2 regions of the Streptomyces sp. NBC_00654 genome follow, and region 2 is predicted to be linked to the other one. Evidence: predicted binding sites of a transcription regulator. Region 2 holds the regulator's gene; the other holds the start of a gene.

Region 1 (9,317 bases), on a different contig from region 2:
CCGCACCGAGGGCCTGCTCGCGGCGGGCGCCGAGGGCATGCTGGTCGCGCCCGGGTGGCGGCGGCCCGGCGACCCGGCGGCGTTCGGCGACTGGATCACCTCGCTGCCCGTGCCCACCGTGCTGCTGGAGCGGCAGCCCGCCGCCGGCTCCCCGCTCGACGCCCTGGACAGGGTCTGCTCGGACCACCGGCACGGGGTGCTGCTGGCCGTGCGCCACCTGGTGGGACTGGGCCACGGCGCGCCGCTGCTGATGGCCCGCGCGGACTCCCCGACGGCGGTCGCCGTGCGGTCCGGGTACGAGGAGGCGCTGAGCGTGCTGAAGCTGCGCGCCCCGCAGGACGTGATCGATTCCGTACCGGCCGAGCTGGCCCCGGACGGCTTCGAGGACGCGGTGCTGGCCCTGCGCGACGCGGTCACCTCCGGGGTGGCCACGGCGGCGCTGATCCACAACGACGTGGACGCGATCCAGGTGGTGCAGCGCCTGGCCGAGCTGGGTGTACGGGTGCCGGAGGACCTGGCCCTGATCGCGTACGACGACGAGGTGGCGGCCCTCGCCGACACCCCGCTCACCGCGGTGGCGCCGCCGAAGCGCGAGGTGGGGCGGCACGCCACGGAACTGCTGGTGGAGCGGCTGGCGCAGGCCCGCGGCACGGGCGGTGCCGCGCCCCGCCGGCATCTGTCGCTGCTCCCCGAACTGCGGGTCAGGTCCTCCTGCGGAGCCCCCCTGGGGTAGGCCTCGCGCGGTCTCCTCGACCACTTCCGTTCGTAACTTATTTGATCTTTTTTCGATCAATCAATCTTTCGCTCTTGACTTCGGTCACGGCTGGTTCAAGGATCACGGCCAACGCCAATGTCGTCGCCTGTTCAGGAGCCACGCTGTGAGCCGCAGTCGGAGCAGAACGTCCCATGTCATAGTCGGCGCCGCCACCGCCCTCGCCGTTCTCACGGCCTGCGGCGGCAGCGGTGACGACTCCGCAGCCCCCGGAAGCGACGGGAAGCCCGTCAGCATCACCTTCTGGGGCTGGGCCAAGGGATCCAAGGAGGTCGTTGACGCGTTCAACGCCTCGCACAAGAACATCAAGGTCGTCTACGAGGAGATCCCCTCCGGCAACGCGGGCGGCTACGCCAAGATCTCCAACGCGGTGAAGGCGGGCAACGCCCCCGACCTGGTCAGCATCGAGTACCCGCAGCTGCCCGAGTTCGTCAGCCAGGGCGCCCTCCAGGACATCAGCCAGTACGTCACCGACGACGTCAAGAAGAAGCTGCTGCCGCAGGCGGTGGAGCTGACCACGCTGGGCGGCAAGAACTGGGCCGTCCCCTTCGACGCCTCGCCGCAGGCGTTCTACTACCGCCAGGACCTGTTCAAGAAGTACGGCGTCGAGGTCCCCACCACCTGGGACGGCTTCCGCAAAGCCGCCGAAGAGGTCAAGAAGGCCGACAAGAAGGCCCGTATCGGCACCTTCTTCCCCGACGACCCGACCACCTTCCAGGCGATGGCCTGGCAGGCCGGGGCCCAGTGGTACAAGGCCGAGGGCGACACCTGGAAGGTCTCCACCACGGACGCGGCCACCACCAAGGTCGCCGACTACTGGCAGGGACTGCTCGACGACGACCTGATCCGGGCCAACGCCTCCTTCAGCCCGGAGTGGACCAACTCCCTCAAGAACGGCGGCACCGTCGGCTACCTCGGCGCCGCCTGGGGCGCGGGTGTCCTGAAGGGCACGCTGCCCGAGCAGAGCGGCAAGTGGGCGGTCGCCCCGATGCCCAGCTGGGACGGCAAGCCGGCCAGCGGCATGCTCGGCGGCTCCACGTTCGCGGTGTCGAAGAACAGCAAGAAGGCCGAGGCCGCCGTCGAGTTCGCGACCTGGATGTCCACCACCGAGGACGGCATCAAGGCCCGGATCGAGTCCGGTACGTCGAGCGCCTTCCCGGCCGCGGCCGAGCTGCGCCCCGTGGCGAAGAAGGCCTTCGACGCGAGCTTCTACGGCGGCACGGACATCTACCAGGTGTTCGAGGGCGCCGCGACGTCCATCGGCCAGAACTGGGCCTGGGGCCCGACGACCGGCACCTCCAACACCGTGATCAAGGACCAGTTCGGCAAGGTCGCCAGCGGCGGTTCGACGATCTCCGAAGCGGTGAAGGCGGGCCATGACGCCACTGTCGCCGAGCTCAAGAAGCGCGGCCTGAAGGTCGAGGACGCCGGCTGATGAAGCGCGCCCGGACATCCAGAGCCGCCGCCGTCCTGCTGGGGCCCTTCTTCGTACTGTTCACCTTGGCCATGCTCGTGCCGATCGGATACGCGGTCTGGCTCAGCCTGTTCACCGAGAAGCAGTCCGGACTGGGCTTCGGCGGCACCGAGACCGTCTTCAGCGGCCTCGACAACTACGCGGCGGCCCTGGGCGACCGGGCCTTCCGCGAGGGCTTCGTCGTTCTGCTCGGATACTGCCTCTTCTACATTCCGCTGCTGCTCATCGGGGCCCTCGCCCTCGCCCTGCTGCTGGACTCCACGCTGGCCCGCGCCCGCCGGTTCTTCCAGCTCGCGCTCTTCCTGCCGCACGCCGTGCCCGGCATCATCGCCGCGCTGATCTGGGTGTACCTCTACACGCCCCAGCTCAGCCCGGTCGTCAGTGCCATGGAGCACGGCGGGATCGGCTTCGACTTCTTCTCCCCCGAAGGCGCTCTTCCCTCCATCGTCAACATCGCGCTGTGGGAATGGCTCGGCTACAACATGGTGATCTTCTACGCCGCGCTCCAGGCCATCGACCGCTCCGTACTCGAAGCGGCCACGGTCGACGGCGCCGGCGCCTGGCGGATCGCCCTGTCCATCAAGATCCCGCTGATCCGCGCCTCCGTGGCGATGGTCGCGCTGTTCACGATCATCGGCTCGCTCCAGCTGTTCACCGAACCGCTGATCCTCAACAAGGGAACGGGCTCGGCCGTCTCCTCCACCTGGACACCGAACATGTACGCGTACACCGCGGCCTTCGAGCGCAACGACTACGGGCTCGCCGCGGCCGCCTCCATCCTGCTGGCCCTCACCGCCGCGCTGCTCTCCTTCGTCGTCACCCGCTTCACCGGCCGGAAGGGCAAGAAGGCATGAACTCATCGACCCGCCCCAGCCGCTGGATGTCCAGAACCGCGGTCAACGGCTTCCTGCTCCTCGCGGTCGTCTACATGCTCTTCCCCCTCGTCTGGCTGGTCACCGCCGCCACGAAGGACACCGGGGACCTGCTCGCGGGCAGCGCGTTCTCCTTCGACGGCTTCAACCTCGGCGAGAACCTGTCGAACCTCGCCTCCTACGGCGACGGCATCTACTTCCGCTGGTACCTCAACAGCCTCCTGTACGCCGGTGGCGGCGCCATCGTCTGCTCGCTGATCTGTGTGGCCGCGGGCTACGCCTTCGACAAGTACGAATTCCGGGGCAAGGAGAAGCTGTTCGGCCTGGTCCTGATGGGCGTGCTGGTGCCCACCACCGCGCTGGCCCTGCCGATGTATCTCCTGGCCTCCGAGATCGGCCTGGTCAACACCTACTGGTCGGTGCTGATCCCGGTGCTGGTCAACCCGTTCGGCGTATATCTCGCACGGGTGTTCTGCACCGGCTATATCCCGAACGAGGCGCTGGAGGCCGCCCGGATCGACGGGGCGGGCGAGCTGCGCACCTTCTGGTCGATCGGTCTGCCCATGGTCATGCCGGGCTTCGTGACGGTCTTCCTCTTCCAGTTCACCGCGATCTGGAACAACTTCTTCCTCCCCCTGGTGATGCTGTCGGACCGCAAGCTCTTCCCGCTGAGCCTCGGTCTGTACTCCTGGAACACCAACACGCACGGCGAGCCGAGCTTCTACCCGCTCGTCGTCACCGGCTCCCTCCTCGCCGTCATCCCCCTGATCGTCGCCTTCGTCTCGCTGCAACGGCACTGGAAGGCGGGTCTGACCGCCGGAAGCGTCAAGTGACCGCCGGACCGCCCGCGCGAGCCCTGAGGAGTACGAGTCCCACCATGCCCCACGCCACTGACAACCGGCCGAAAGCCCTGCTGGCGATGGCCCCCGGCATCGCCGAACGCCTCCTCGCCGAACGCCACCACACCCGGCTGGCCGCCCTCACCCGCACGGACACCCGGCTCGTCGGCCATGACCTGGCCGCTCCGACACCCGAGGTGGCCGCCGCACTCGCCGAGGCCGAGGTGCTGTTCACCTGCTGGGGAGCGACCCCGCTCACCGCCGAGGTACTGGCCGCCGCCCCGCGGCTGCGCGCCGTCGTGCACGCCGCCGGATCGGTGAAGCACCACATCACCGACGCGTGCTGGGAGCGCGGGATCACCGTCACCTCCGCCGCGGCGGCGAACGCGCTGCCGGTCGCCGAGTACACGGTGGCCGCGATCCTGTTCGCCAACAAGCGCGTCCTGCACGCCGCCCAGCGCTACCGCACACTGCGCGCCGACCACGACTGGCGCGACGAACTGGACGGCACCGGCAACTACCGCCGGACCGTCGGCATCGTCGGAGCCTCCCGCATCGGCCGCCGGGTGATCGAGCTGCTGCGCCCGTTCGATCTGGACGTGGTGCTCTACGACCCGTACCTCTCCGAGGAGGAGGCCGCCGCGCTGGGGGTCGGGTCCGCGTCGCTGGCGCAGGTGTGCGCGCGCAGCTCGGTCCTCTCCGTCCACGCGCCGCAGCTCCCGGCCACCCACCACCTCATCGGCGCGGAGCAGCTGGCACTGCTGCCGGACGGGGCGACGCTGATCAACACGGCGCGGGGTTCGCTGGTGGACGAGGAGGCGCTGCTGCCGGAGCTGGTGAGCGGGCGGCTGCACGCGGTGCTGGACGTCACGGAGCCCGAACTCCCGCCGTCGCACTCCCCGTTGTACGACCTGCCGAACGTCCTGCTGACCCCGCACATCGCGGGCTCGCTCGGCAATGAGCTGTACCGGATGGCCGACCGGTCCCTGGACGAGCTCGAACGTTTCGCCCGGGGGCTGCCGTTCGCGGATCCGGTGACGCCGGGAGTGCTGCCCCACTCGGCGTGAGGCTCCGGGCACGACGCACCGAGGCCCGGTGCCCCCGCGACGGGGATACCGGGCCTCGGTGGTTCTCGTTCCGGTACGGCGCGCTGCCGTACCGGAACGGCGTACTACGGCGTACTAGTGGGAGTGACCGTGGCCGTGACCGGCCTCGGCCTCTTCCTCGGCCGGCTTCTCGACGACCAGGGTCTCGGTCGTGAGCAGCAGCGACGCGATGGACGCGGCGTTCTCCAGGGCGGAGCGGGTGACCTTGACCGGGTCGATGACGCCGGCCTTCACCAGGTCGCCGTACTCGCCGGTGGCGGCGTTGAAGCCCTGGCCCTTGTCGAGCTCGGAGACCTTCGAGGTGATGACGTAGCCCTCGAGGCCGGCGTTCTCGGCGATCCAGCGCAGCGGCTCGACGGCGGCACGGTGCACGACCGCGACACCCGTGGCCTCGTCGCCGGTCTTGCCGAGGTTGCCCTCCAGGACCTTGACGGCGTGGACCAGAGCGGAGCCACCACCGGAGACGATGCCCTCCTCGACCGCGGCGCGGGTCGCGGAGATGGCGTCCTCCAGACGGTGCTTCTTCTCCTTGAGCTCCACCTCGGTGGCGGCACCGACGCGGATCACGCAGACGCCGCCGGCCAGCTTCGCGAGGCGCTCCTGGAGCTTCTCGCGGTCCCAGTCGGAGTCCGTGGACTCGATCTCGGCCTTGATCTGGTTGACGCGGCCCTTGACGTCGGCCGTGTCGCCGCCGCCGTCGACGATGGTCGTGTCGTCCTTGGAGACGGTCACGCGACGGGCGGTGCCCAGCACGTCCAGACCGGCCTGGTCGAGCTTGAGGCCGACCTCCTCGGCGATGACGGTCGCACCCGTGAGGGTGGCGATGTCACCGAGCATGGCCTTGCGGCGGTCGCCGAAGCCCGGGGCCTTCACCGCGACGGCGTTGAAGGTGCCGCGGATCTTGTTGACGACGAGGGTGGAGAGCGCCTCGCCCTCGACGTCCTCGGCGATGATCAGGAGCGGCTTGGAGCCACCGGCCTGGATGACCTTCTCCAGCAGCGGGAGCAGCTCCTGGATGGAGCCGATCTTGCCCTGGTGGATCAGGATGTACGGGTCGTCGAGGACGGCCTCCATACGCTCCTGGTCGGTCACCATGTACGGGGACAGGTAGCCCTTGTCGAAGGCCATGCCCTCGGTGAACTCGAGGTCCAGACCGAAGGTGTTGGACTCCTCGACGGTGATGACACCGTCCTTGCCGACCTTGTCCATCGCGTCCGCGATGAGCTCGCCGACCTGGGTGTCCTGCGCGGAGAGCGCGGCCACGGCGGCGATGTCGGACTTGTCGTCGATCGGACGGGCGGTCGCGAGGAGCTCCTCGGACACGGCCTTGACCGCGGCGTCGATGCCCTTCTTCAGGGCGGCCGGGGAGGCGCCCGCGGCGACGTTGCGCAGACCCTCGCGGACGAGCGCCTGGGCCAGCACGGTGGCGGTGGTGGTGCCGTCACCCGCTACGTCGTTGGTCTTGGTCGCCACCTCCTTCACGAGCTGGGCACCGAGGTTCTCGTACGGGTCGTCGAGCTCGACCTCACGCGCGATGGTGACACCGTCGTTGGTGATGGTGGGAGCGCCGAACTTCTTGTCGATGACGACGTTGCGGCCCTTGGGGCCGATCGTCACCTTGACCGTGTCGGCAAGCTTGTTGACGCCGCGCTCAAGGGCGCGACGGGCGTCCTCGTCGAACTTCAGAATCTTCGCCATGGGCTGTTCTTCCCTCTCAAAACGAACTGCGCCCCTCACCACCCGGCTAGTTATTTCGCAGGGGGCCAGGGGCGCAGAACAGAAGCAAACGTGGGTGAATTACTTCTCGACGATCGCGAGCACGTCGCGGGCCGAGAGGACGAGGTACTCCTCGCCGTTGTACTTCACCTCGGTGCCGCCGTACTTGCTGTACAGAACGACATCGCCGGTCTTGACGTCGAGCGGAAGGCGCTCGCCGTTCTCGAAGCGACCCGGGCCCACGGCCAGGACGACGCCCTCCTGGGGCTTCTCCTTGGCGGTGTCCGGAATGACCAGGCCAGAAGCCGTGGTCTGCTCGGCGTCGAGCGGCTGGACCACAATGCGGTCCTCAAGCGGCTTGATCGCAACCTTGGTGCTGGTGGTCGACACGATCCGGTCTCCCCCTTCGGAGATCTCACGGGGTTTAACAGTCTTTGGGTGGCGACCAGGTCGATCCGTCGTCGCGGGTGCCGGACCTGCCCTGCCGCACAGTGGTGCTGGCACTCTCCAGAGGGGAGTGCCAGACCTGAGACTATGACCGCGATTAGCACTCGGTCAAGCGGAGTGCCAATTCACCACCCTCGCGTCGTGCGGGGGACCGTGCCGCGGAGGGCCGCGCCGCAGGGGGCGCGGAGGACCGTGCCGGGGACCGCGCGGCGAGCGGCCGCTGACCGCACGCGCCGCGGGTCCCCCTGAGCACCGCGGACTTCGGTGACGGCGACCGGCCGCCCATCTGCTGGGCCGCCTTGCGTCCCAGCCGTTCGATCGGGTCCACCGACTGCGCGCACCCGGCGGTGACGGTGAGGAGCGCACCGGCCGTCAGCAGCCCGGCCAGCAGCCGGTGCGCGCGCGTCATACGTAGTCCTCCAGCCTGGCCACCGCGTACCCCTTGTCGGTGATCGTCTTCATGACCCGTCGGATCATGTCCGGCATGGAGCCCTTCCAGTCCTCGCGCCCGCGGAAATGGGTGAGGATGATGTCGCCCGGGTGCAGGTCCCGGTCCCATTCGCGCCACTCCATGTGGTCGGGGAACGCCTCGGCGGACCACAGGGGCACGGCCGTCACCCCGCAGGACTTCGCGACGGCCAGGGTGTCGCGGTTGTAGTTGCCGTACGGCGGCCGGAAGAGCGTGGGCCGCTTCCCGTAGCGCTTCTCGATGTTGGCCTGCTGGTCGCAGATCTCCTTCTTCTGCTCGCCGTACGAGAGGCCGGGCAGATAGCGGTGGTTCAGCGTGTGGTTGTTGAGGGTGACGCCGCGCTTCTGCATCTGCGCGAAGTAGCCGTAGTCGTCGTCGATGACGTAGTCGCTGAGGAACGCGCTGTACGGGATGTCGAGTTCCGTCATCATCCGCAGCAGCTCGGGGTCCTTCTCCGCGCCGTCGTCCATGGTGAGGAAGACGATCCGCTCCTTGGTGGGAACGGTGGTGAAGACGGGAGGCAGCGCGTCGCCGTCCGTGACCTCGAAGCCCTCGCGGGTGGTGATACGCGGCTTCACCACGGGCGGCGCCGGGGCCGCCAGCGGGACCCCGGCCAGCCCCCACTTCTTCGCCGCGGCGGCACGGGCGGCCTGTTTCCGCTTGGCCTCCTGGGCGCGCGTGTCCGGGGCGCGGGCGGGTCCGGCCTGCTGGGCCGGTCCGCCCGGCTGTCCGGCGCCGGGCCCGTCCCGCTTGTCCGGGGCGCCCGCGCCGCCGCCGTCCGGGCCGGCGGCGCATCCGGAGCCGATCACGGCGACCAGCAGCGCCGCCAGAACCAAGGAGCCCGGTCCGCGCCTCTTCGTGGCCAATTTTTCCTTTTGTCTTACTGGCTGCATGGCGCCGCATCCTGCCAGCCCGTCACCGGGCCCCCACCCCGACACCGCCGCCGGAACCGCCCGGTCCCCCGGCTGGCTCACACGGAACCTGGCTCACAATGGACCGGGTGAACGCACCTACCCCCACCGGTCCCGCCGGCCCCACGGACCCGCTCGCCGCCTTCGCCGCCCTGCGTACGCCGGAGGGCACCGGACTCCTGGCCGCGCTGCGGGACCACGACCCCGCGCAGGAGCTGGCCACCGCCACCCGGCTGCGCCGTACGCACCCGGCGGATCTGGTGTCGGCGGCGCTGGGGCAGGCGCGGCTGCGGCAGCGGGCGGTGGCGAAGTTCGGCGCCGAGGACGCGTACCGGATGTTCTTCACGCCCAACGGTGTGGAGCAGGCCACCCGTACATCGGTCGCCGCCCACCGCGCCGGACGGTTCGCCTCGCTCGGCGTACGGAGCGTGGCGGACCTGTGCTGCGGGATCGGCGGCGACGCGATCGCCCTGGCGCGCGCCGGGATCCGGGTGCTCGCCGTGGACCGCGACCCGCTGACCGCCGAGGTCGCCCGCGCCAATGCCGAGGCGCTCGGGCTGGCGGACCTGATCGAGGTCCGGTGCGCCGATGTCACGGAGATCGGCACATCCGCGTACGACGCGGTCTTCGTCGACCCCGCCCGGCGCGGGGGGCGGGGCCGGATCTTCGACCCGGAGGCGTACTCACCGCCGTTGTCGTGGGCGACCGCGG
Region 2 (9,317 bases):
GCGAACCACCGGCTGGCCCGGCGCAGCCACAGCAGCGGCGGGGCGGCGTTGCTCAGCAGCCGTACGACCGCCAGACCGAGCAGCGAGGCGGCCGCCACCACGGCGGTCAGCAGCCAGCTGATCTCGCCGAGCACCCCGGTGAGCGCCGCGATGAAGGCGGCGCCCGCGAACGTCTCCGGCCGGACCGAGGTCCGCAGGGAGTACCACGGGTCGTTGCTCCGCGGCCGGCCGGTCCGCCAGCGCAGCTGGCCCAGCTGCTCCAGAATCCTCTCCTCGCGCCCGCGCGCCGAGCCGCCGCCGGGCTGGGAGATGACCGTCGCGGTGGCCTGCTCGATGGCGCCGAGGAGGCGTGAGCGGGGGAAGGAGAAGGGCTTGTACTGCGAGTTCTTCCGGGTCTCCCACGGTTCCTCGGTCAGTGTGCGCACCATGTCGAGCGCGGCCTCGTACGCCTTCGAGGAGTCGCCGTCGAGCAGCCGCACGGGGACCCTGCGCAGCGCGTTGGCCTCGTGGATCTGGCGCACGATCTGCTCGACCCGGTCGTCGGTCTCGGGCCCGACATCGGCGTCGGCCGCCTGGGCGACCACCAGCGGCATCACCGGCCGGTTGACCTTGTACTGGTCGATGAGGTGCTGCATCAGGTGGAAGACGGCGGAGGCCGCCTCGTTCTCCGCACTGCCCTGCCAGACCTCGCGCGTCATAGCCCCCGTGCCTCCCCGTCGCCCGCCGTGCCCCTCTTCTCTCCTCAATAGCCGACGGTACTCATGCGCCGCAGGTGTTCACCGGGATCGGTATCGGATCCTCGTCAACAACCTCGGCGCATCAGGCCGGAAGGGTGACGAAATCGATCAATTCCTCTACGCGGCCCAGGAGTTGTGGCTCAAGATCCCGATAGGAGTGCACCTTGGAGAGGATGTGCTGCCAGGCCGCACCGGTGTTCTCCGGCCAGCCCAGAGACCGGCACACCCCCGTCTTCCAGTCCTGTCCGCGCGGCACCACCGGCCAGCCGGAGATTCCCACCGAGGAAGGCTTCACCGCCTCCCAGACGTCGATGTACGGGTGGCCCACCACCAGCACATCGGCGTCCGACACCTGACCGGCGATCCGGGACTCCTTGGAGCCCGGCACCAGATGGTCCACCAGCACCCCCAGCCGGGCATCAGGACCCGGCGAGAACGCGCGCACGATCGCCGGGAGGTCGTCGACGCCCTCCAGATACTCGACCACCACGCCCTCGATCCGGAGGTCGTCGCCCCACACCCGCTCGACCAGCTCCGCGTCGTGCCGGCCCTCCACATAGATCCGCCCGGCGCGCGCCACCCGCGCCCGCGCCCCCGGCACCGCCACCGAGCCGGAGGCCGTACGCGCGGGCCGGACGGGACCGGCCGCCGACGGGCGTACGAGCGTGACCACCCGGCCCTCCAGCAGGAAGCCGCGCGGCTCCATCGGGAACACCCGGTGCTTGCCGAAGCGGTCCTCCAGGGTGACCGTGGGGCCCTGGGCCGTCTTCTCGCAGCGGATCACGGCACCGCAGAAACCGGTGGAGACCTCCTCCACGACCAGATCGGGCTCGGCGGGGACCTCCGGGGCGGGGGCGGACTTCTTCCACGGCGGGGTCAGGTCCGGCTGGTAGCTGCGCATGGCACGACGATAAGGCCGGCCGGGCCCGCCCCGGGGGTCCCTCACGACACGCCGAAGCGCTCCGCCAGCCGGTCCCGCTGCGCCCGTACGAACGCCGCGTCCACCACCGCCCCGTGCCCCGGTACGTACAGCGCGTCCTCGCCGCCGAGCGCCAGCAGCCTGTCCAGCGCGGCGGGCCAGCGGGAGGTGACCGCGTCCCGGCCCGCCTGCGGTTCGCCGGACTCCTCGACCAGATCACCGCAGAGCACCACGGCCCGCTCCCCGCCCGCGCCCGGCACCAGCGCCGCCAGATCGTGGCCGGTGTGTCCCGGTCCGGCGTCGGCCAGCAGGACCTGCCGCCCGCCGCCGAGGTCGAGCGTCCACTCCCCGCACACCTCGTGGCGCGGGGCCACCAGGACGTCCACCGCCTGCGCGGCCTCCTCCTCGGGCACTCCGTGGCGTACGGCGGAGGCGCACAGCTCCTCCGCCCCGCGCGCCAGGAGAGCGGCGAGGCCGGCCGATCCGTACACCTCGGCCCCGGCGAACACCGCGGTGCCCAGCACATGATCGAAATGGGGGTGGCTCAGTGCGACATGTGTCACTCTCCGCCCGAGCAACCCCTCCGCCTGGTTCCGCAGCTCCACCCCCTCGCGCAGCGTCGACCCGGTGTCGTAGAGCAGCGCGCCGTCCGCTCCGGCCACCAGCGCGACCGTCGCATCCCACCCCGGGAGCCGCCGCCGGCCCACTCCGTGGCCCAACCGCTCCCAGCCGAACTCTTCCCAAGAGACGTCCATACGGCGACGCTATCGGCAACGACCTGCGCGGTCCCGGGGTAGCGTGGCCGGTCGCCCTTGCCTGGGGGGCACCCCGCCCCCGTACACTGGCCGGGGGGATTGCTGGCACTCGAACGCACAGAGTGCCAGGCAGACACCGGAGACGACAGCTGGAGGTGTGCGCGATGCTCAGCGAACGCAGACTCGAAGTGCTGCGCGCCATCGTCCAGGACTATGTCGGCACCGAGGAGCCCGTCGGCTCCAAGGCGCTCACGGAACGGCACAAGCTGGGGGTCTCCCCGGCCACCGTCCGCAACGACATGGCGGTGCTGGAGGACGAGGGCTTCATCGCCCAGCCGCACACCAGTGCGGGGCGCATCCCGACGGACAAGGGCTACCGGCTCTTCGTCGACCGGCTCGCGGGCGTCAAGCCGCTCTCCTCGCCGGAGCGCCGGGCCATCCAGAATTTCCTCGACGGCGCGGTCGACCTCGACGATGTCGTGGGCCGGACCGTACGGCTGCTCGCGCAGCTGACCCGGCAGGTCGCCGTGGTGCAGTACCCCTCGCTGACCCGTTCGACGGTGCGGCACGTGGAGCTGCTCGCGCTGGCCCCCGCCCGGCTGATGCTGGTGCTGATCACCGACACCGGCCGGGTCGAACAGCGTATGATCGACTGCCCTGCGCCGTTCGGCGAGACCTCTCTCGCCGATCTGCGGGCCCGGCTCAACAGCCGGGTCGTCGGACGCCGTTTCACGGACGTCCCGCAGCTGGTGCAGGAGCTGCCGGAATCCTTCGACAGTGAGGACCGGGCCACCGTCTCCACGGTGCTCTCCGTCCTTCTCGAAACACTGGTCGAGGAGACGGAGGAGCGGCTGATGATCGGTGGCACCTCCAACCTCACCCGCTTCGGGCACGACTTCCCTGTGATGATCCGGCCGGTGCTGGAAGCACTGGAGGAACAGGTGGTCCTGCTGAAGCTGCTCGGTGAGGCAACGGACTCGGGCATGACCGTACGTATCGGGCACGAGAACGCCCACGAGGGCCTCAACTCCACGTCCGTCGTCGCGGTCGGCTACGGTTCGGGCGACGAGGCAGTCGCCAAACTCGGCGTGGTCGGACCGACCCGCATGGACTACCCCGGAACGATGGGAGCGGTACGCGCAGTGGCACGTTACGTCGGACAGATCCTGGCGGAGTCGTAAGTGGCCACGGACTACTACGCCGTACTCGGCGTGCGCCGCGACGCATCTCAGGACGAGATCAAGAAGGCATTCCGGCGGCTCGCCCGCGAGCTGCACCCGGATGTCAACCCGGACCCGAAGACCCAGGAGCGGTTCAAGGAGATCAACGCCGCCTACGAGGTGTTGTCGGACCCGCAGAAGAAGCAGGTCTACGACCTCGGCGGCGACCCGCTGTCCGCCTCCGGCGGCGCGGGTGGCGCGGGCGGTTTCGGAGCCGGTGGCTTCGGCAACTTCTCCGACATCATGGACGCGTTCTTCGGCACGGCCTCGCAGCGCGGCCCCCGTTCGCGCACCCGGCGCGGCCAGGACGCGATGATCCGGCTGGAGATCGACCTCTCCGAGGCGGCCTTCGGCACCACCAAGGACATCCAGGTCGACACGGCGGTCGTCTGTACGACGTGCAGCGGCGAGGGCGCGGCCCCCGGCACCTCCGCGCAGACCTGTGACATGTGCCGAGGGCGCGGCGAGGTGTCCCAGGTCACCCGGTCCTTCCTGGGCCAGGTCATGACCTCACGGCCCTGCCCGCAGTGCCAGGGCTTCGGTACGGTCGTGCCGACGCCGTGCCCGGAGTGCGCCGGTGACGGCCGCATCCGCTCCCGGCGCACGCTCACGGTGAAGATCCCCGCGGGCGTGGACAACGGCACCCGTATCCAGCTCGCGGGCGAGGGCGAGGTCGGCCCCGGCGGCGGCCCGGCCGGGGATCTGTACGTCGAGATCCACGAGCTGTCGCACGCGGTGTTCCAGCGGCGCGGCGACGATCTGCACTGCACGGTCACCATCCCCATGACGGCGGCCTCGCTCGGCACCAAGGTGCCGCTGGAGACGCTCGACGGCCTGGAGGAGATCGACATCAGGCCGGGCACCCAGTCCGGCCAGTCGGTTCCGCTGCACGGGCGCGGCATCACGCATCTGCGCGGCGGCGGTCGTGGCGATCTGATCGTGCACGTCGAGGTGCTGACCCCGTCCAAGCTGGACCCGGAGCAGGAGCGGCTGCTGCGCGAACTGGCGAAGCTGCGCGGCGAGGAGCGGCCGACCGGCCAGTTTCAGCCAGGTCAGCAAGGGCTGTTCTCCCGGCTGAAGGACGCCTTCAACGGCCGCTGAGCCGGTCTTGCCCTGTCACCGCACCGCCCGCCGGTCCTGTACCGGCGGGCGGTGCGGCGTACAGCGGTATACCGGTCACGCTGTCCCATGGCTGATTCGGCCCTGTGCGCCGGACATGGCACGATGCGGTCATGTCCTCCGAGTTGACCGATCTCTGCCGGTATCCGATCGTGCAGGCCCCGATGGCGGGCGGCGTCTCGTCCCCGGAGCTCGTCGGCGCCGTCGCCGAAGCCGGCGCGCTGGGCTTCCTCGCCGCCGGGTACAAGACGACGGACGGCATGTACAACGAGATCAAGCACGTCCGCAGGCTGACCGGCCGGCCGTTCGGCGTCAACCTCTTCATGCCGCAGCCCGCGCTCGCCGATCCGAGCGCCGTCGAGGTCTACTGCCAACAGCTCGCCGGTGAGGCCCTCTGGTACGAGACCCCGCTCGGCGACCCGGACACCAGCGGCGACGACGGCTACGAGGCCAAGGTCGCGATCCTCCTGGAGGACCCGGTCCCCGCGGTCTCCTTCACCTTCGGCTGCCCCACCCGCGACACGCTGGACGCCTTCGCCAAGGCGGGCACATACACCATCGTGACGGTCACCAGCGCCGAGGAGGCGCAGTGCGCCCAGTGGGCGGGCGCCGACGCCCTCTGCGTCCAGGGCGTCGAGGCGGGCGGACACCAGTCCACGCACCGCGACGACCCGCAGGCCGACAACACCGGCATCGGGCTGCTCTCCCTCGTCACCCAGGTCCGCGAGACCGTGCAGTTGCCGGTCATCGCGGCGGGCGGGATGATGCGTGGCTCCCAGATCGCCGGGGCGCTCGCGGCCGGGGCGGACGCGGCACAGCTCGGTACGGCCTTCCTCATCTGCCCCGAGTCCGGGGCACATCCGGTGCACAAGCAGTCCCTGACCAACCCGCTGTTCGTCCGGACTGCCCTGACCCGGGCCTTCTCCGGCCGTCCCGCCCGCGGGCTGGTCAACCGCTTCATCACCGAACACGGCCCCTACGCCCCCGCCGCCTACCCGCAGGTGCACTATGTGACCAGCGGGCTGCGCAAGGCGGCGGCCCGGACCGGCGACGCCCAGGGCATGGCACTGTGGGCCGGGCAAGGACACCGGATGGCACGCGAGCTGCCCGCCGGAGAGCTGATCGAACTGCTCGCCGCCGAACTGGAAGCCGCCCGGGTGGCAGTGAGCGGAAGGAGTGCCGAGTGACGGCACCGGTCTTCGTCGTCGAACGGATGCCCAGCGGGCCCGAGTTCGTCCTGGACGGTCCCGAGGGACGGCACGCCGTCTCCGTGAAGCGGCTGCACGCCGGTGAGGACGTCGTCCTGACGGACGGTCTGGGCCGGTGGGCCGAGGGCGTCGTACGGGCCGCCGAGGGCAAGGACCGGCTCCTGGTGACGGACCTCGCGACGGTCCACGAGGAGCCCGGACCCAGCCCCCGTATCACCGTCGTCCAGGCCCTCCCCAAGGGCGACCGCGGCGAGGTCGCCGTGGAGACCATGACGGAGACGGGCATCGACGCGATCGTCCCGTGGCAGGCCGCCCGCTGCATCACGCAGTGGAAGGGCGACCGCGGCCTCAAGTCCCTGGCGAAGTGGCGCAGTACGGCACGGGAGGCGGGGAAGCAGTCCCGGCGGGTCCGGTTCCCCGAGGTCGCGGAGGCGATGACGACCAAGCAGGTCGCCGCGCTGCTGGCCGCGGCGGACTTCGCGGGCGTGCTGCACGAGGACCGCGACTGCGACAGCGAACCGCTCGCCACCGCCGAACTCCCGGCGCACGGCGAGATCGTGCTCGTCGTCGGCCCCGAGGGCGGCGTCTCCCCGCAGGAACTCGCGGCCTTCGCCGAGGCGGGCGCGCGGACCTACCGGCTGGGCCGCAGCGTGCTGCGCACCTCCACCGCGGGGACGGCGGCGGCGGCCCTGCTGCTGGGCCGCACCGGACGCTGGGGCTGAGGTTCCGGAAGGGCGGAGTCCGGGGGCTTCGGGGACCGTCCCGGAAGCGACCGGGCGACGGACTGTCAGACCCGTTACGTAGGGTGAGGTCATGTCCAACGAGTCGCCTCTGATCATGAGCCTGCGCACCGCGGTCGACGCGGCGCCCGGCGACGTACCTCTGCGGCTGCATCTGGCCGAACTGCTGCTGGGCGAAGGGCAGTCCGAGGCCGCGGTCGCCCAGGCCGCCGTGGCGCTCCAGCACGCGCCGGGGGACGGGGCGGCGCGCGGACTGATGATGCGGGCGATGGGAATGCCGCCGCGGCCAGAGGCCGCGTCGCCTTCCCCCGTACCCGCACCCGCGGTAGAGGCACCCGCTCCTTCCCTCACGCCCGCCCCGTCCGTGGCACCCGCCCCCGGGTTCGACTGGAAGGCCGCGGAGAACGAGATCAAGGACGCCGTCCCGCCGCGCTTCGTGACCTCGCCGTCCCCGGAGGCACCGCTCGCCGTGGACGGCGGCGGGGACCCCTGCGACGCCGCCGCCTGGGAAGCGGAGGCACCCACCCTGCGGCTCGCCGACGTCGGCGGGATGTACGAGGTCAAGGACCGCCTCGAAGCCGCCTTCCTCGCCCCGATGCGCAACCCCGAACTGCGCAAGCTGTACGGCAAGAGCCTGCGCGGCGGACTCCTGCTGTACGGACCGCCCGGCTGCGGCAAGACGTTCATCGCCCGTGCCGTCGCGGGCGAGCTCGGTGCCCGGTTCATCTCCGTCTCGGTCAATGACGTCCTCGACATGTGGATCGGCAACTCCGAACGCAACATGCACGAGATCTTCGAGACCGCCCGCCGTCAGGCGCCCTGCGTGGTGTTCCTGGACGAGCTGGACGCGCTGGGCGCCAAACGCAGCCGTACGGCGAGCAGCGGCATGCGCAACACCGTCAACCAGCTCCTGACCGAACTCGACGGCGTCGACGGCGCGAACGAGGGCGTGTTCGTGCTCGCCGCCACCAACGTCCCCTGGGACGTGGACATCGCGCTGCGCCGACCCGGCCGGCTGGACCGCACCCTGCTCGTCCTGCCGCCCGACGCCGCCGCACGCGAGGCGATCCTCCGCTACCACCTGCGCGAGCGGCCCATCGAATCGGTCGACCTCAAGAAGCTCGTCAGGGCCACCGAGGACTTCTCCGGCGCCGACCTCGCCCATCTCTGCGAGTCCGCGTCCGAGACCGCCCTGCTCGACTCGGCCCGCACCGGCACGGTCCGGCTGATCAACATGAAGGATCTGCTGGCCGCCGCGAAGGCCGTACGGCCCTCCACCGAACCGTGGTTCGCGACCGCCCGCAACGTCGCCATGTTCGCCAACGACGGCGGCAGTTACGACGACCTGCTGGCCTACCTGAAGAAGAAGCGCCGACTGTGACCACTACGCACCCGCTCACCGAACAGGCCCACGCCCTCCACTCCCTGGGCCGTTACGACGAGGCCAAGGCACTGCTGGCACGCCGGCTGGCGGAGGACCCCCAGGACGGCAGGGCCTGGGTCCAGCTCGCCCGCTGCCATCTGAGCCTGCGGGAGTACGGGGAGGTCATCACCACGACCGGCGAGGCACTGCGGGCCGACCCCGAGGACTGGGACGCGCTGATCGTGCGGACCTACGGGCTGCGCCGTTCGAGCCGCCGCGACGAGGCGCTGGCCGCCGCCCAGCAGGCCGTCCGGCTCGCCCCCGAGTCGTCGGCGGCGCATGTCGCGCTGTCCGAGGCGATCATGGCCTGGCAGGAGCGCTGGCCCGAGGCGTTCGCGACGGCCGAGCACGCGGTCCGGCTCAACCCCGAGTACACCGGGGCGTACTACGGACTCTGGAAGGCGTCGCTGACGGTGGGCCGGGCCGACGCCCGTGAGTTCGCGGTCCGGCAGACCCTGCGGCTGGACCCGGAGGACGCCTGGGCGCTGGAGGAGTTCGCGAGCATGCAGAACGCCGCGAAGGACGTCCGGCTCCCGGCGAAGGCATCGGCGTACGCGGACGCGCTCGCCGCGGACCCGGCCTCCACGTCGCTGCGCGCCAGGCTGGACCACACCGTGTTCCGGATGCTGCGCGGCACCCGCTGGCTGGCGGTGCTCAGCCTCTGCGTCGCGGGCGTGTCGCTCGATCTCTTCCCCACCGAGGGCGAGGCCCCCAGGGAACTGCCCCTGTCCCTCGGCACCCGGCTCTACGCACTCCTGATGATGGCCGTGGCCTGGGGCCTCGGCGCCCTGCTCCGCTACCGCAAGCTGCGCTCCGGTATCCGGCTCAGCCTCCGGTCCCTCCTCAGCCGGATGTTCTGGGCGAGGCTGGTGCTCGCGCAGGCGGTGTGGGGGACGCTGCTGGCGGTCGTGATGGTCCTCGTCCCGTGGAGCGGACGCGGCGTCCCCCAGGCGCTGTTCTGGACGGGCCTCATACCGGTCCTGCTGACGATCTGGTTCGACCGGCCGCGGACCCGTTGAGCGGACCGGGGCCGGATAGCATGCGCGTGTACTGATCACCGACGAGCGAGGAGGCCCGGCCATGGCGGGAGAGCCGCAGACCGACTGCCTGTTCTGCAAGATCGTCTCGGGAGACATCCCGGCGACCATCGTCCGCGAGAGCGACACGACCGTCGCCTTCCGCGACATCAACCCGCA

Evidence for each region. Region 2 encodes HrcA, which represses chaperone genes, less so after heat shock. Its sites were predicted from a motif close to TTNGCACTCNGNNNNNCNGAGTGCNAA; they were not measured.
Region 1: a site for HrcA is predicted at 7,277-7,303, ahead of groES (co-chaperone GroES). Genes of this name have one in related genera too.

The regions. Positions count from the first base shown of each region.
Region 1 is NZ_JAPEOB010000001.1:1,253,131-1,262,447, reverse strand. Features, by position in the region: gene OHA98_RS05625 (substrate-binding domain-containing protein) at 1-733, shown strand, start outside; gene OHA98_RS05620 (ABC transporter substrate-binding protein) at 879-2,207, shown strand; gene OHA98_RS05615 (carbohydrate ABC transporter permease) at 2,207-3,100, shown strand; gene OHA98_RS05610 (carbohydrate ABC transporter permease) at 3,097-3,951, shown strand; gene OHA98_RS05605 (hydroxyacid dehydrogenase) at 3,996-5,024, shown strand; gene groL (chaperonin GroEL) at 5,139-6,761, opposite strand; gene groES (co-chaperone GroES) at 6,861-7,169, opposite strand; gene OHA98_RS05590 (hypothetical protein) at 7,324-7,635, opposite strand; gene OHA98_RS05585 (polysaccharide deacetylase family protein) at 7,632-8,588, opposite strand; gene OHA98_RS05580 (methyltransferase domain-containing protein) at 8,687-9,317, shown strand, end outside.
Region 2 is NZ_JAPEOB010000002.1:2,512,245-2,521,561, reverse strand. Features, by position in the region: gene OHA98_RS31535 (hypothetical protein) at 1-698, opposite strand, end outside; gene OHA98_RS31530 (DUF3097 domain-containing protein) at 820-1,638, opposite strand; gene OHA98_RS31525 (MBL fold metallo-hydrolase) at 1,680-2,411, opposite strand; gene hrcA (heat-inducible transcriptional repressor HrcA) at 2,576-3,592, shown strand; gene dnaJ (molecular chaperone DnaJ) at 3,593-4,732, shown strand; gene OHA98_RS31510 (nitronate monooxygenase) at 4,864-5,937, shown strand; gene OHA98_RS31505 (16S rRNA (uracil(1498)-N(3))-methyltransferase) at 5,934-6,680, shown strand; gene OHA98_RS31500 (26S protease regulatory subunit) at 6,772-8,079, shown strand; gene OHA98_RS31495 (lipopolysaccharide assembly protein LapB) at 8,076-9,140, shown strand; gene OHA98_RS31490 (histidine triad nucleotide-binding protein) at 9,202-9,317, shown strand, end outside.